One region of the Ruegeria sp. O6 genome, then DNA from elsewhere that is predicted to be linked to it. Evidence: riboswitches for the same ligand, from Rfam matches in the RefSeq annotation. Region 1 holds a riboswitch; each other region holds the start of a gene.
What was found. A riboswitch is a leader RNA that binds a small molecule or an ion and turns the genes downstream of it on or off. The one in region 1 is predicted to bind cobalamin.

Region 1 (5,027 bases):
TCACAAGCGCCACGCCAGTGTCAAAAAAGTCCTTACCGGGTGTGTTCTCGGGTTTCGTCCCTTCGTCCGCCCATTTCTTGACAGCCTCAACGCCCAGCGATGCCATCAGCAGCGGGTATTGCTGGGATGTTGCGCCGATGACCCCGTCCGCCACGTTCTGCACGCCGGGGCAGCCGCCATCGACGGAAACGATCAGCACGTCATTTTCGCGCCCGATAGCCTTGAGCGCCTCGTAAGCACCCGCTGCCGCCGGTTCGTTGATGGTATGCACCACGTTGATCATCGGGTCTTTGGCCAGCAGGTTCTCCATCGCGCGGCGGCCGCCTTCTTCGTTGCCAGCGGTGACATCGCTGCCAACAAGACGCGGGTCGTCTTCATCGCCAATCACGTTCGGATCGGCCAGATCAACACCGAACCCCTGCAGGAACCCCTGATTGCGAAGCACATCCACAGTGGGCTGGCTGACCGCAAGGTCCAACGTGGCGATTTTGGCGTCGTTTGCCGCATCTCCCAGAGTGGCTTTTGCCCATTGTCCGATCAGAAGCCCCGCAAGGAAATTGTCGGTGGCAAAGGTCGCGTCGGCCGAGTCGATGGGCTCAAGCGGGGTGTCCAGCGCAATCACCAGCAGCCCGGCATCGCGGGCCTGCTGCACCGCCGGAACGATGGACGACGTATCCGACGCGGTCAGCAGGATACCCTTTGCGCCATCCAGAATGCAGGTTTCGATGGCCTGAACCTGAGTTTCGTGGTCGCCGTCGACTTTGCCGGCAAAGGCCTTCAGCGTCATGCCAAGCTCTTCGGCTTTAGCGGTCGCACCCTCTCTCATTTTGACAAAGAAAGGGTTGGTATCCGTCTTGGTGATCAGGCAAACGGTTTCACCTTCGGCCATTGCACTGCTTGCCATGGCCGTAACCGCCAGCGCCGTAGCGCCTGCAAGTTTCGCAAGTTTCATCGGTAGTCCTCCCAGTTTTCCCAATGCCCGTCCGGGCATACGTCTGATCAGGCGAAAACCGGCCCGATCGAACGTGAAAACCATCACAAGATTCGAATTTCGAGTCAATAAATAAATCACTCTTAATTATTATTGACAGAAAGGAAGGGTTTCAACATTGTCGTCATGAAGGGGATGGCCGTGTCTGCAATGAACTCTTTGGACAATACCACTGGCGTACGCGAGCCAGATATGCGCGGCACCAACCAAAGTGGAATGCGGGCCCGAAATGAACGGCTTGTCCTGTCACTGGTCCGGCGCCATCAGGCCCTCGCAAAATCTGAAATCGCGCGGATGACCGGGCTGTCGGCGCAGACGGTCTCGGTCATCATGCGCCAGTTGGAAACCGATGGGCTGCTTCTGCGGGGCGAACCGATCCGGGGAAAAGTCGGACAGCCCTCGGTTCCCATGCGCCTGAACCCGGATGGCGCTTATTTCTTTGGGCTCAAAGTCGGGCGGCGCAGTACCGAATTGGTGCTGACGGATTTCCTTGGCAATGTCAGGCACCGTGAGCGGCGGACTTATGATTTTCCGACACCCGAGGCGACATTGAGCTTTTCCAAAGAAAGCCTCGACAAAGTGATGGCGTCACTGTCGCCCGAGGCGCGCAGCCGGATCGCGGGTCTTGGGATTGCGATGCCGTTCTACCTTTGGGACTGGGCGCAGACATTGCAGGTTCCGCAGGAGAAAATGGATCCGTGGCGTGACGCGGACCTGAAAGGCGCGCTGGCCGCAAGCTATGACTTGCCGGTATTCCTGCAGAACGACGCAACGGCCGCCTGCGGTGCCGAGCTGGTCTTTGGCCCTGCGGAAGGTCCACGAGATTTCCTGTATTTCTATGTCGGCTTCTTCATCGGGGGTGGAGTGGTTCTGAACGGCTCCATCTTTTCGGGGCGGGGAAATGCCGGTGCGCTTGGTCCATTGCCTGTGCCGGACGACGCAGGCGGAGTAAAACCATTGATAGATGTCGCCAGTCTTTATGTGCTGGAGCGCGCAGTTGGTGGGAATGCCGAAACAGCCGGCTCAATCTGGGAAACGACACAGCATTGGGACATACCGGAAACCCACCTTGAGAACTGGTTGAAACAGGCGGCGCACGGGATCGCACATGCCATCGTCTCGTCTTGCAGCCTGATCGACTTCGAATCTGTCAAGATTGATGGCTGGATGCCCACAGGCATCAAGGCGCGGCTGGTGGAATTGGTCGAGGTCAAGCTATCAGACATGAACCTGACCGGGCTTGAACGGCCCTTGGTGCAGGTGGGGACGGCAGGCCCGGATGCCCGCTCATTGGGGGCGGCCAGTTTGCCATTGTCGGAAAGATACCTGCTCGAAGGGTAGGTTCATTCCCGAAAAACCCTGACCTGCATCCAAAGCGGATCCGTCGGAAAAAGGGCATCGCCCGCTAAACTTTTTGACAGCCAGCGCAATTGATCGTTGACGGATGCCGAAGAAGTCTGGCAAGCCGCTCGGCATGTCCGGTTCCGGGGCGTGCTCTGGAATCAATAGGGAATGCGGTGCGGGCTTTGGCCCAATTCCGCAACTGCACCCGCAACTGTAAGCGGCGAGCAGGGCTGAAGTGCCACTGGTGTTAATCCGGGAAGGCCAGCCCAACGCTTTGACCCGCAAGTCAGGATACCTGCCGGACATGTGCCTTTGACAAGGGCACTCCTAATCGGCGACGGGATGTGCGTCGGAGCAGGATGCTTGAAAAAGCAGCTTAGCTTGGACATCCCCGCAGTCAAAACGCATCTCGTACCGGGGTTGGTACGATGGGACAAGGACGACTATTGATGACCAAGCTGCTTTCCGCAGCCGCTGTGGCGATAGCGCTTCCAGCGATGGCAAATGCTCATTTCCTGCTGGAATACACCGCTGACACCATGATCGACGCACCGGGGAATGTTCCGGTCAAGCTGATCTTTTGGCATCCGTTCTCGAACGGGCACGTTATGGATCTGGACAAGCCGCAGGAATTCTACGTGATCCACAACGGTCAGAAAACCGACCTGCTGGATACCCTGGAACCCGTGCGTTTCACCGGTGGCGAAAACGAAGGCGCGGCATTCAAGGGTTATGTTCCCGTCAAACGGTCGGGCGACTATGTGCTGGTGACTGTTCCCCAGCCCTATTACGAGGAATCCGAGAATATCTATATCCAGCAGATTGCCAAGGCATTCCTGAACCGCAACGAACTGCCGACCGACTGGATGAACCCGGTGGGCTTGCCGGTTGAGATCATCCCGCTCAACAAACCAACCAACATCATCGCGGGTTCGACGTTTACAGGTCGGGTTATGGCCGAAGGCCAACCGGTTGCGGGTGCCGAGATCGAGATCGAGTACATGGCCGCAGAACCGGACATGGAAAGCGCGGCCGCTTCCGCCCCGTCGGTCTCGCCGATGCCGGGTGGTGCATTGGTCGCAATTTCGGATGATAACGGGTATTTCACGTTCGGCGTTCCAAAAGCCGGATATTGGGGATTTGCCGCACTCGGCGCCGGTCCCGTGACCGAACACAACGGCAAAGAACTCAGCCAGGACGCGGTGATCTGGATCCGCGCCTGGGATTTGGAGTAACCGTAGATGCACATCGTTGACGGAGCCTTGTCCAACCCTGTCGTGATCGGCGGTGCAGTCGCTGCTGCGGGTGGAATTGCCATGGGCCTCAGGTCGCTGGATCTTGATCGCATCCCCACTGCGGGAGTGCTGTCTGCCAGCTTTTTCGTGGCATCGCTGATTCATGTGCCGATTGGCCCTTCGTCAGTGCATCTGATCCTCAACGGAATGGCCGGGCTTTTGTTGGGCTGGGCCGCATTCCCGGCCCTGTTCGTCGGGCTTTTGCTGCAGGCCGTCTTCTTTGGCTTTGGCGGGTTGACGGTATTGGGGATCAACACCCTGAACATCGCGTTGCCCGCGGTTTTGGCCGGGCTGATCTTTGGCCGCCTGATCGCCCATGGCTCACCTCTGCAAGGTGCGATATGGGGCGGGGTCGGCGGTGCCTTTGCCATCGCCGCTACAACCGGCATGGTTGCGTTTTCACTGGCCTTGTCCGGGGATGCATTCCTGCCAGCGGCCAAGCTTGTTTTCTTTGCACATATTCCTGTCATGGCGATTGAGGCGATCCTGACCGGGTTCGCGGTTTTGCTGGCGCGCAAGGTCAAGCCCGAGCTGTTTGTCAAAGGAGCGGCCGCGTGAGGTACCTGGCGATCATTCTGGCGCTGTGCTGCGCACCCGCACCTGCCTTGGCGCATAAGGTCATAGCCGGAGTGTTTGAATCCGGTGACGCCATCGAAGGCGAAATCGGCTTTTCCAATGGTGACATGGCAAGCGGGGCCGAGGTCATCGTCAACGGCCCGGACGGAGCCGAGCTGGGCCGTATCGTAACAGATGCAGACGGGTTCTTTATCTACACGCCAAACGCGCCGGTGGCCCATACTTTCTTTGCAAACCTTGGTGCCGGGCATGTGGCCGAGGTCACCATGCCCGCTGCGGATGTCGCCCGGATCATGGGCGTTGAAGCGGAACCCGACACCGCGCCGACAAACGCACCTGCCCAGACAGCGGCGGTGCTCAGCGATGAACAACAACAGGTCATTGCCAGGGCCGTGCGGGATGAGCTGCGCCCGCTGCGTCGGGAAATAGCGGCTTACCGCGAACAAAATGACCTGCAAACTGTTCTGGGTGGGATCGGATATATCGTCGGTCTGTTTGGTCTGGGCTTTTACTTTGCGGCACGCCGCAAGCTGGCGGCCTGATGGCGCACGTTCTGGGGCAACAGGAAAGCACGCTGATCAAAGCGGGCGCGCAGCGGCGCGGCGCGATCAACCCGCTTGATCCAAGGATGCGGATCGTCATGGCGGTTGTCTTCGCGGTGGTGACTGTCGCGGTGTCCTCGCTGACAGCGCTGTGCGCGGCTTTGGCGGTGTCCCTTTCGCTTCTTGCCGCGTCGCGTCTGCCCTGGCGGAAAACGTTGAAACGCATGGCCATGATGGATGGGTTCATCCTTTTCATGCTGGTGCTGTTGCCATTCTCCA
Region 2 (5,027 bases), on a different contig from region 1:
ATAGGTCGCCTCTAGTTCTTGCTCAATCTCTGGGCGCAATCTGCGGCGGTTGTGATAATGGATCTGCATACCAAACGCCTTGGCGCGGCGGGCCACAGCCTGTCCGATCCGGCCCATGCCCAGAATACCCAAACGCCGCCCGCCAATGCGACCACCCAGAAACGCGGTGGGGGCCCACCCGGTCCAGTCGCCTTGCTGCATGACGCTCAACCCTTCGGGAATGCGCCGTGTGACAGCGAGAATCAGGGCCATGGTCATATCTGCCGTGTCGTCGGTCAGCACACCGGGCGTGTTGGACACCAATATGCCGCGCTGCCGCGCCGTCGCCACATCGATATTGTCGACACCGGCCCCGTAATTGGCGATCAGCCGCAGTTTTTCACCTGCCTGACCCAATAGCCCGCCATCAATGGTATCGGTCACCGTAGGCACCAGAACATCGGCATCCTGCACCGCTGCTACTAATTCTTCACGCGTCATTGGGGTGTCGTCGTCGCGCAGGCGCACGTCAAACAATTCGCTTAACCGGGTTTCTACTGCCTCAGGCAACCGTCGCGTAACGACAACACTTAAACGTTCTCTTGGCACCTCGGCTCTCCCACTGCTTTGCAAACGGACGCGCGCCATGGCATCGTGGCGCAGGATAAGGCGGGGCACAAGAACCCCAATGGCATTGTGTCGACCTTTTTTCAAAACCGGATCAACAGGCATAAGAGCGGGCAGTCAGTGAGTGGTATTCGACCGGTAAAACGCCGATCTCTGGCGGTAGTTTCCGTATTTCTGGTCATGTTCGGTGTCTGTGCCGCACATGCCGAAGTCAAACGCGGATCGGTCACCAACCTGCCCCTGCCCCGATATGTGTCGATGAAGGCAGCCGAAGGGAACGTGCGGCGCGGACCATCCCTAACCCACCGAATCGATTGGGTATTCAAAAGGCGTGGCATGCCGCTGCAGGTCACTGCCGAATACGGCAACTGGCGCAAGGTCCAAGACCGCGACGGCGCGGGTGGCTGGGTTCACTATGCCTTGTTGTCTGGCGTCCGAACGGTGCTGATCGAATCCGAGATGCTGCCTGTTTATGCCCGCCCCGACCCGACCTCGCCCGTGAATGCCCATTTCGAGACCGGAGTGGTGGCGCGCCTTGGAGCCTGTTCGCTGGACTGGTGCAGGATCACCGCCGGCGGATACCGTGGCTGGACACTGAAATCGAACCTTTGGGGCGTCGATTCTTCCGAAATTCGGGAATAGGCGAAAGACAATTTCCGGTATCCGCGGTTGCGCATCGCCCCGAAAAAGCGCGACAAGCTGTTTGAGTTACCGGCCCAATCGCCGCTTAACTCGACCTAAACGGAGGACCCTATGCGCGCAGTCACCTATTCAGCCTTCGGAGACGCTGTCGATGTCTTGCGCATACAGGATATTCCCCCAGTTCCGCCTGGACCGGGTGAAGTCACGGTCGAGTTGTCTTATTCCGGCGTAAATCCCTCGGACGTCAAGGCCCGCGCGGGAACCCGACCGGGTGTCACAGAACCTCCGTTTCCGCTGATCGTTCCGCACAGCGACGGGGCTGGAGTCATCACAGCGGTTGGCGATGGCGTACCCGCGACGCGGATTGGTCAGCGCGTGTGGATTTGGAACGGGCAATGGCAACGCGCGTTCGGTACAGCTGCCAGCCACATCACCCTGCCTGAATCTCAGGCTGTAGAACTGCCCGAGACGGTGTCACTTGAAACCGGAGCGATTCTTGGAATTCCGGGCCTTACCGCAAGCCACGCAGTGTTCTCGGGCGGCACGCCGCGCGGGCAAACCATTTTGATCCATGGTGGGGCGGGTACTGTCGGGTATCTGGCTGTCCAGCTTGCCAAATGGGCCGGAGCCAATGTGATCGCAACGGCCAGCACCCGCAGCTTTGACCGGGTCAAGGCAGCCGGTGCAGATGTCGTTCTCGACTACTCCGGTGAACACCTTTCGGATCAGATTCTCGACGCAAATGATGGACGTACAATTGGTCGAATCGTCGATGTCGAATTTGGACAGAACCTTGACACCAACATTGCCGTCATCGCCGAGAACGGCCGTATCAACGCATATGGATCTGCCCGGAATATGACACCTGTCTTTCCCTTTGGACCCATGATGTTCAAGGCCGTGACACTCGAGGCAGTCCTGATCTACCTGCTGCCCGCAGATTTGCGCGCCGCCGCAATAGAGACTCTACACAAGGCACTGGCTGATGGCGCATTGATCTGCCCCGTACATAAGGTCTTTACACTGGAAGAATGCGCTGCCGCCCATGCGATGGTACAGGAAGGCAACCGTACCGGAGCGGTGTTGATCGACACCAAATGAGGGGCCTTCAAAAAAAATTTACGGCGCTCGCTTTTTTTGCAAAACGCTCTTGAACCCTGCCATCAACAATCGTAGATAGCCGCTCACCGTTGGGGTGTAGCCAAGTGGTAAGGCAGCGGTTTTTGGTACCGTGTATCGTAGGTTCGAATCCTACCACCCCAGCCATGATTTTCCCTAATATCACACACTATGAATCTGGGTCCGGATTTTGGCGCGTTCTCAGCGGCTTTTCTGATATCAGCGCCATGTTGAGACGCGCAGGTGCATGCTCTTGCGAGAAAATAGGAAAGACCCCGGAGTTTTTTCTTGCCGCAGGGTAAGTGTTAAGGTACCCGCGTTTTACCGGTCCCGATGTGGCTAAGAGGGAATCCGAGGTGCCTTTTGGTGCCAACCGGAACTGCCCCCGCAACTGTAGGCGGCGAGCGCTGTCCATTTCCGTCACTGGGCCATTTTGGTCTGGGAAGACAGGACAGACAAAGACCCGTCAGTCAGGAGACCTGCCGGTATGAAACCGAAACACGCCGGGCGGGGTTGTCCGGGGAGGTTGCCGAAGAAACGCGCCGGGCGGTCTATTTTCTACCCTGCGCTCACGGCAGGCAGTAAAGCGCCTGTTGCTTCGGTAAATGCCCATTCACCCGTTCTCTGGTCATTGACACATGGAGATCGATTGTCATGTTTCTACGCACTGGCCTGTTTGGCCTTTCCTTGCTGGCTACCAGCGCTGCCGCCGAAGGAAACTTTCCCCTTTCTATCGAAAACTGCGGTCACTCGGTCACGTTTGACGCGCCAGTGACGTCGTCAGTCACGGTCGGCCAGGCCGCGACCGAGGTGCTTTATGCGCTGGGTCTGGGCGAGCAGGTTCTTGGAACTTCGGTCTGGTTCAACGAGGTGCTGCCTGAATATGCCGAGGTGAATGCCAAGGTAGAGCGTCTGGCGGACAATGATCCCAGCTTTGAAAGCGTTGTTGCCAAGCGGCCGGGACTGGTCGCAGCGCAATATGAATGGCATGTCGGACCCGAGGGCATCGTCGCCACGCGTGAGCAATTTCACGAACTGGGCATTCCAACGTACGTAATGCCTGCAGATTGCATCGGCAAAGACAATACGGTCGGCGGCGATGGCACCCGCCTGCAAGCGTTCTCGACCGATACGCTGTATCAGGGTATCGAAGAACTGGCGGCAGCCTTTGATGTATCCGAACGCGGCACGGACCTGGTTGCCGAGTACAAGGCCCGCGAAGCCGCAGCCGTCGCCAAGGCGCAAACCGTGAAGCTGGACGATGTGTCAGCCGTATTCTGGTTTTCCTCTCCCGAAATGGAAAGCGACCCGTTTGTGGCCGGACAGAAAGGCGCACCGGGATACATGATGAGTAAATTGGGTATCCGCAACGTCGTCGAGACGGATGAAGAATGGCCAACAGTGGGCTGGGAAACCATTGCCAAAGCCAATCCGACGGTGATTGTTATCGCCAAGATGGACCGCCGTCGCTTTGCTGCGGACGACTACCTGAAAAAGCTGGAGTTCCTGCGCACTGATCTGGTGACCAGCCAGATGGATGCGGTCAAAAATGACCGGATCGTCATTATGGATGCGCAGGCCATGGACGCCACCATCCGCGCAATCCCGGCGCTGGAGGATCTGGCCGAGAAGCTGGATACCATCGGAAACAACCTGTGAACGAGGTCGCCGCAATTTTACGGCAGGGTTTCAAGGCTGCGTGCCTTACCGTGCCATTGTTGATTGCGGCGGTTCTTGCGGGCGCGATGATCGGGGAAACCTCTCTGTCGCCCGATTTGGTTCTCTCCGTTCTGGCCAACAAGCTGGCCGGAGTGGACTTTCCTGTAGACCCAATTGATCAGGGTATTATCTGGAGCTACCGGATTCCTCGCGCTCTGGTCGCTGCGTCCTGCGGTGCCGGTCTGGCTGTCGCAGGGGTCGTGTTGCAGGCTTTGCTGCGCAACCCGTTGGCCGACCCTTACATTTTGGGCATTTCTGCCGGGGCCTCGACGGGTGCCGTGGCTGTAACCATCGCTGGTTTGGGTGGGGGGGCCTTGTCGCTGTCTTTTGGCGCGTTCAATGGCGCGCTTTTGGCTTTTGGTTTTGTCGCGTTGCTGGCCCGAGCCGCTGGCGCAGGGGGCGGACGGGCTGCGACGGCACAGATCGTCCTGGCGGGAATTGCCGGGTCTCAGTTGTTCAATGCGCTGACGGCCTTCATCATCGCCAAATCCGCCAATGCCGATCAGGCGCGCGGGATCATGTTCTGGCTGATGGGAAACCTCAGCGGCGTGCGCTGGCCGGATGTGTATCTGGCCATTCCGGTGGCCCTTGTCGGTTGGCTCATTTGCCGCTTTCACGCCAGAGCACTGGACGCCTTTATTTTCGGCTCTGATTCAGCGGCCTCGCTGGGCATATCGGTACGTCGGGTGCAGGCAACCCTGATCTTTGCGACCGCACTTACAACAGCTGTCATGGTTTCTATCGTCGGATCCATTGGCTTTGTCGGGCTGGTCATCCCTCATGCTGCCCGGTTCCTTGTGGGACCGGGGCATCGCAGGCTTATCCCAACCGCCGCCTTGATCGGAGCGGTCTTCCTGATCGGCGCAGATATCGTGTCGCGCATCATCATCCCGGGTCAGGTTCTGCCGATTGGGGTGGTCACCGCCCTGATCGGTGCGCCT
Region 3 (5,027 bases), on a different contig from region 1:
GGCGAGCCGGACGGGCCAGCCTCGATCCTCTTGCCGGCCAGCGCATTGATCAGGGCCTTGCGTTCGGCATGGGCGGATGGGGCAGGGTCGAAACTGCCGGTCACATCCGGAACACGCCCATAGACGTGCAGCCCGTCGCCAAACTGGCTTTCTTTGATATCGCAGACAAAGCGGTCGATGCGCGTGATTGCTTCGGCGGTGCTGGTGGCCTGGTTCAGGCCCAGATCGTGCTCCAGCCCAATGGCTTGCGCCTCATCCCGGATATCTTCCTGCAACCGGTCACGGCGTCTGGGGTCAAGGCCGTCTGCGTTTGAGAACTCGTCCAGCAGGGCTTCCAGCCGCACCATCCGGTCAGGCGTTCCGCTTTCTTTCATGGGGGGCGGGATGTGGCCCAGGGTCACGGCGCCGATCCGGCGCTTGGCTTGCGCGGCCTCGCCCGGGTCGTTGACGATGAACGGGTAGATCACCGGCAGGTCACGGATCAGCGCCTCGGGCCAGCAGTCTGCTGATAGGGCGACCGATTTGCCGGGCAGCCATTCCAGTGTGCCATGCGCACCGATATGGATCAGCGCATCCGCGCCAAGACCTTTGCGCAGCCACAAATAGAAGGCCACATAGCTATGGCGCGGGGTACGCGAAAGGTCGTGATAGTCGTCATCACGCAGTTCGGGTGTTCCGCGCTCTGGTTGCAGTGCGACCAGCGCCTTGCCGCGTCGCAAAGCCGTGAAGTGAAACGCGCCCTGAGCGAAAGTTGGGTCTTGCTCAGGATTGCCCCATACGGCGTGCAGATCGGTGCGCAGGGTTTGGGGCAATTCAGCGAGTGCGCTCAGATAATCCTCAAGCGGCCACGATATCCGGGCGTCCAAGAGTGCGTCGGCAACCGGATCGCCAGCCGCGATGTCGTAGCCTTCACCGCAAAGATCAGACAGCATCGCCTCAGCCGAGGCCAGCGCGTCGAGACCAACCGCATGGGCCATTTGCCAGTCTTTGCCGGGATATGTGGACAGTACCAACGCGGGGATCTGGTCTGCCTTGGGTTTGTCATTCAGGGCAAGCCAGCCCGATACCCGATCGATGATCGCCTCGATCCGGTCCGACTCGGCCCGATGCGCAAAACGCGAGTATTCCAAATGCGGATCGCGCTTGCCCGGTTCTTTGAAAGAGACAACGCCTGCCGATATTCGCCCGTCCACTTCGGGCAATACCACATGCATGGCGAGGTCGGCGGGTGACAGGCCGCGTTCGGCCTCCGCCCAGGCCTTGCGTCGCGAGGTGGCGAGAGCGACCTGAAACACCGGCACATCCGCTGCGTCCAGAGGCGACGTGCCGGACGCGCCCTTGCCCGAGAATGAAGTGGCGTTGATGATCGCCGACGGTCGCAAGGCGACGACCTGTTCCCTGAGCCAGTCGGCAGCGGCTGGGGTCTTGAGCGACGGGGCAAACAGACCCACCGCCTGAAGCCCGCGGGCGCGCAGGCTGCGGATCAGGGCCGCGACCGGGGCGGTGTCTGCGGATGTCAGATACGCGCGATAAAAGGTGACAAGGATGCGTTTCGTATCGTTCTGGAATGCGGAACCCACCGGGACGACACCCTGATCTGGACACCACGCACCGCATTCGGGCAGGGTTTTCGCGCCCATCACTGGCCCGGCATAAAGCCCTGCTGCCAAGGCCATCTGGGCCAATGCGGCCTGCGCGGCGACTTCGCCGCCGGTGTCACACAGATGTGCCAGCCGCCGCAGGGTCGAGAGGGGCAGGGTCGAATACTCATCCAACCGAGTGTCTTCACGCCCATCCGCCGGTAAAACGGCTAACGCGATGCCTTTGGCTTGCGCCAGTGCCAGAACCTGTTGCAGCCCGTAAGACCAATAGGGCACGCCACCTATCAGACGGATCAGGATGCCCTTTGCGCCCTCAAGTGTCTGTTCGACATAGGTATCGACGGACAGAGGGTGCTTCAGCGCCGCAAGATTGGCCAGCCGCATCGTGGGCATCCGCCCCTCAGGCCCGCCGCCGCGATGCCAGCCCGCCGCGAAAGCGCCCAGGTCACTGTCGGAAAAGGACAGCACAACCAGATCACCCGGGCTTTGGCCCAGATCGGTTGGGGTCTCGGTTTCCTCGAGCCCGTGGCTTTCGCGAAAGACGACGTGCATGACTTACTCGGCAACCTCGGTCACACCCACGAGGATATCACGGATTTCGGCTTCTTTGATGTCGTCATGCTCGGCAATCACGACCAGGCGCGAGCGGCGCTCTTCACCGGGCTCCCACGGGCGGTCGTATTGGTGACGAACCCGCGCGCCGACAGCCTGAACCAGCAGGCGCATCGGTTTGCCAGCGACGGCGGCATAGCCTTTGACGCGCAGGATATTCAGCTCAGTCGCAAGACGTTCGATTCTGGCTACCAGTTCCGCAGGGTCGGTCTGTTCCGGCAACTCGACGATGATGCTTTCGAAATCGTCATGCTCATGATCGTGATGGCCATCGTGATGTGACGGGCGGGCGTCCATGTCATCTTCGGCGGCAGCCTCAAGGCCAAGCACGACACGTACGTCGACGACACCCTCGGCGACCTCGACAACGGGAAGCGGCCGCGGTGCCTCGGCGGCGATGATCTGTTTGGCTTTCGCGACACCTTCGGGACCTGCTAGATCGGGCTTGGTCAGCAGGATGATATCCGCGCACGAGATTTGATCTTCGAACACCTCGGACAAGGGTGTTTCGTGATCGATCGAGTCATCAGCCAGCCGTTGGGCATCCACCGCTTCAACGTTCGGAGCAAAGCGACCGGCGGCCACAGCCTCGGCATCGGCCAGCGCAATCACGCCATCAACGGTGATTTTCGAACGGATATCAGGCCAATCAAATGCTTTCAGCAGCGGTTTGGGTAGTGCAAGGCCGGATGTTTCGATCAGGATGTGATCCGGGCGCGGTTCCAGCGCCATCAGCGCCTCGATGGTCGGGATGAAGTCATCGGCCACGGTGCAGCAAATGCAGCCGTTTGCCAGTTCCATGATGTTTTCCGCAGGGCAATCCGGTATCGCGCAGGATTTCAGAATGTCGCCATCAACACCCACATCGCCAAACTCGTTAACAACAATCGCAAGACGCTTTCCCTGCGGGTTCTGCATCAGATGGCGCACCAGCGTGGTTTTGCCCGAGCCCAGAAAGCCGGTGATCACGGTGACGGGAAGTTTTTCTAGGTTCGACATGATCTCAGCCTCCAATCGGGGGAATGCGCGAGGCGCAGTTTTTGCGGAAATGTTCAGGACGGTCGCGCCACTTCACCAGACCATCGTCTGTGGCCAGATACTTGGTCACACCATCGATGATGACATCGACGTGATCGACTTCGTTCAGGTTCTCGTAAACAAAGGTCCAGCGATCCGGCCCGCCCCGAAGAACGATGGAACAGCCCTGATCGCAGTTCGAAAGGCATTCGACAGGTTTCAGAATGATGCCATCTGGCAGGGCAGCCTGTTCCAAGGCCTTGTGCAACAATGTGCCGGGACGCTCAGCATCATCCTCGAAGGGCAGACCCCGGCGGCAAGTCGTGCAGACCAGTAATTCTACCGGTGCGGTCTCGGTCATGTCTCTCATCCCCCCAAATCCTCTTCGCGGGGGACGGGGTTTCATGCGGGCACCACGTCTGCACATGGACCCGACACCGGAACACCCCGCCCGGTTTCAACTTCGGGTGTTGGCAGGTCTCCCGGCTTGCGGATGCCAGAGCGGTTGCTCTGTCGGATGTCCCGCCTTCCCGGCACAGGCCAGTGGCATTGGGCATCCTCTCCGGTCACGGTCGCGGGGGCGGCTGCGTTTGGCGGATGAACCGTTGACGCATTCCCTTTTCATCGGCTGTTGCCGACACCAACGTCCGGGACATGCGGCACCGCCGACCCGCTTGTCAAGCGGTTCGCGCGCAACAAATAAGCCAAGGTGAAAAAAGCGACCTGTAGGCGTCGTTCGGCGGCATGAAGTGCGTGTTCGGTATGTGGTCGCATGACGGGAAAACGACGAACTTGGAGATGCGTCATATGAAAGTGGGATTTATCGGTCTGGGTAACGTTGGCGGCAAGCTTTCGGGATCCCTTTTGCGCAATGGCATTGACCTGACTGTGCATGACCTGAACGCAGATCTGGTGGCCGAATTTGTCGCCAAAGGCGCAAAGGCGGCAGAAGGGCCCGCCCAGCTGATGCGCGATTGCGATGCGGTGATCACCTGTCTGCCGTCTCCGGCAGCATCGGACGCAGTCATGAAGGAGATGTTGCCCGAAGTGGGCCCCGGCAAGATCTGGATGGAGATGTCGACCACAGACGAAGCCGAAGTCAAACGCCTCGGTGCCGAAGTCATTTCACGCGGCGGTGCAGCTGTGGATTGCCCGGTTTCTGGCGGGTGCCACCGTGCCGCGACGGGCAATATCTCGATCTTTGCGGGCTGTGACCGGGAAACGTTTGAACGAATTCTGCCGTTCCTGACGACAATGGGCCGCCGGGTTTTGCACACCGGCGAGCTGGGCTCGGCCTCGGTGCTGAAAGTGATGACCAACTATCTTGCCACTGCCAACCTGATTACCTGCGCCGAAGCACTGGTTACAGCAAAGGCTGCGGGGATGGATCTGAACACGACCTATGAGGCGATCAAAATCTCGTCCGGCACATCCTTCGTGCACGAAACCGAAAGTCAGGTCATCCTGAACGGGTCGCGCGATATTTCCTTCACCATGGATCTGGTGAAGAAGGATATCGGTTTGTTTCAGGAGGTCGCCGACCGCGCCGGGGTGCCGCTGGAAATAAACCCGGTGATGATCAACATCTTTAACGATGGTATCGCACGATATGGCGAACGCGAGCTTTCACCAAATATTATCAAACGGCTGGAAGAGGCAACCGGCCTGGATATCACCGCCCCGGGCTTTCCAGCCGAAATGACGGATGATGAACCGGAAGAGCCGGGATACGAGGTTGTGCCACAAGGGCGCGCCTGAGGGTAGGGCAAACACCAGACTACATCGCGCCCCGTGAAC

Region 2: it holds a riboswitch for cobalamin, as region 1 does, so the genes downstream of both, ACR0DY_RS10395 (ABC transporter substrate-binding protein) here and ACR0DY_RS19075 (DUF4198 domain-containing protein) in region 1, are expected to answer to the same signal.
Region 3: it holds a riboswitch for cobalamin, as region 1 does, so the genes downstream of both, ACR0DY_RS14460 (DUF1636 family protein) here and ACR0DY_RS19075 (DUF4198 domain-containing protein) in region 1, are expected to answer to the same signal.

What each region holds. Positions count from the first base shown of each region.
Region 1 covers NZ_JBQERM010000023.1:14,356-19,382, reverse strand. Annotated here, with positions in the region: gene ACR0DY_RS19085 (substrate-binding domain-containing protein) at 1-952, opposite strand, end outside; gene ACR0DY_RS19080 (ROK family transcriptional regulator) at 1,142-2,332, shown strand; cobalamin riboswitch at 2,454-2,652, shown strand; gene ACR0DY_RS19075 (DUF4198 domain-containing protein) at 2,785-3,570, shown strand; gene cbiM (cobalt transporter CbiM) at 3,577-4,188, shown strand; gene ACR0DY_RS19065 (cobalt ABC transporter permease) at 4,185-4,748, shown strand; gene cbiQ (cobalt ECF transporter T component CbiQ) at 4,748-5,027, shown strand, end outside.
Region 2 covers NZ_JBQERM010000006.1:163,279-168,305, reverse strand. Annotated here, with positions in the region: gene ACR0DY_RS10415 (2-hydroxyacid dehydrogenase) at 1-588, opposite strand, end outside; gene ACR0DY_RS10410 (SH3 domain-containing protein) at 787-1,248, shown strand; gene ACR0DY_RS10405 (NADPH:quinone reductase) at 1,360-2,349, shown strand; tRNA gene ACR0DY_RS10400 (tRNA-Gln) at 2,440-2,514, shown strand; cobalamin riboswitch at 2,676-2,868, shown strand; gene ACR0DY_RS10395 (ABC transporter substrate-binding protein) at 3,022-4,026, shown strand; gene ACR0DY_RS10390 (FecCD family ABC transporter permease) at 4,041-5,027, shown strand, end outside.
Region 3 covers NZ_JBQERM010000011.1:67,571-72,597, forward strand. Annotated here, with positions in the region: gene cobN (cobaltochelatase subunit CobN) at 1-2,153, opposite strand, end outside; gene cobW (cobalamin biosynthesis protein CobW) at 2,157-3,212, opposite strand; gene ACR0DY_RS14460 (DUF1636 family protein) at 3,217-3,591, opposite strand; cobalamin riboswitch at 3,686-3,890, opposite strand; gene ACR0DY_RS14465 (NAD(P)-dependent oxidoreductase) at 3,993-4,988, shown strand.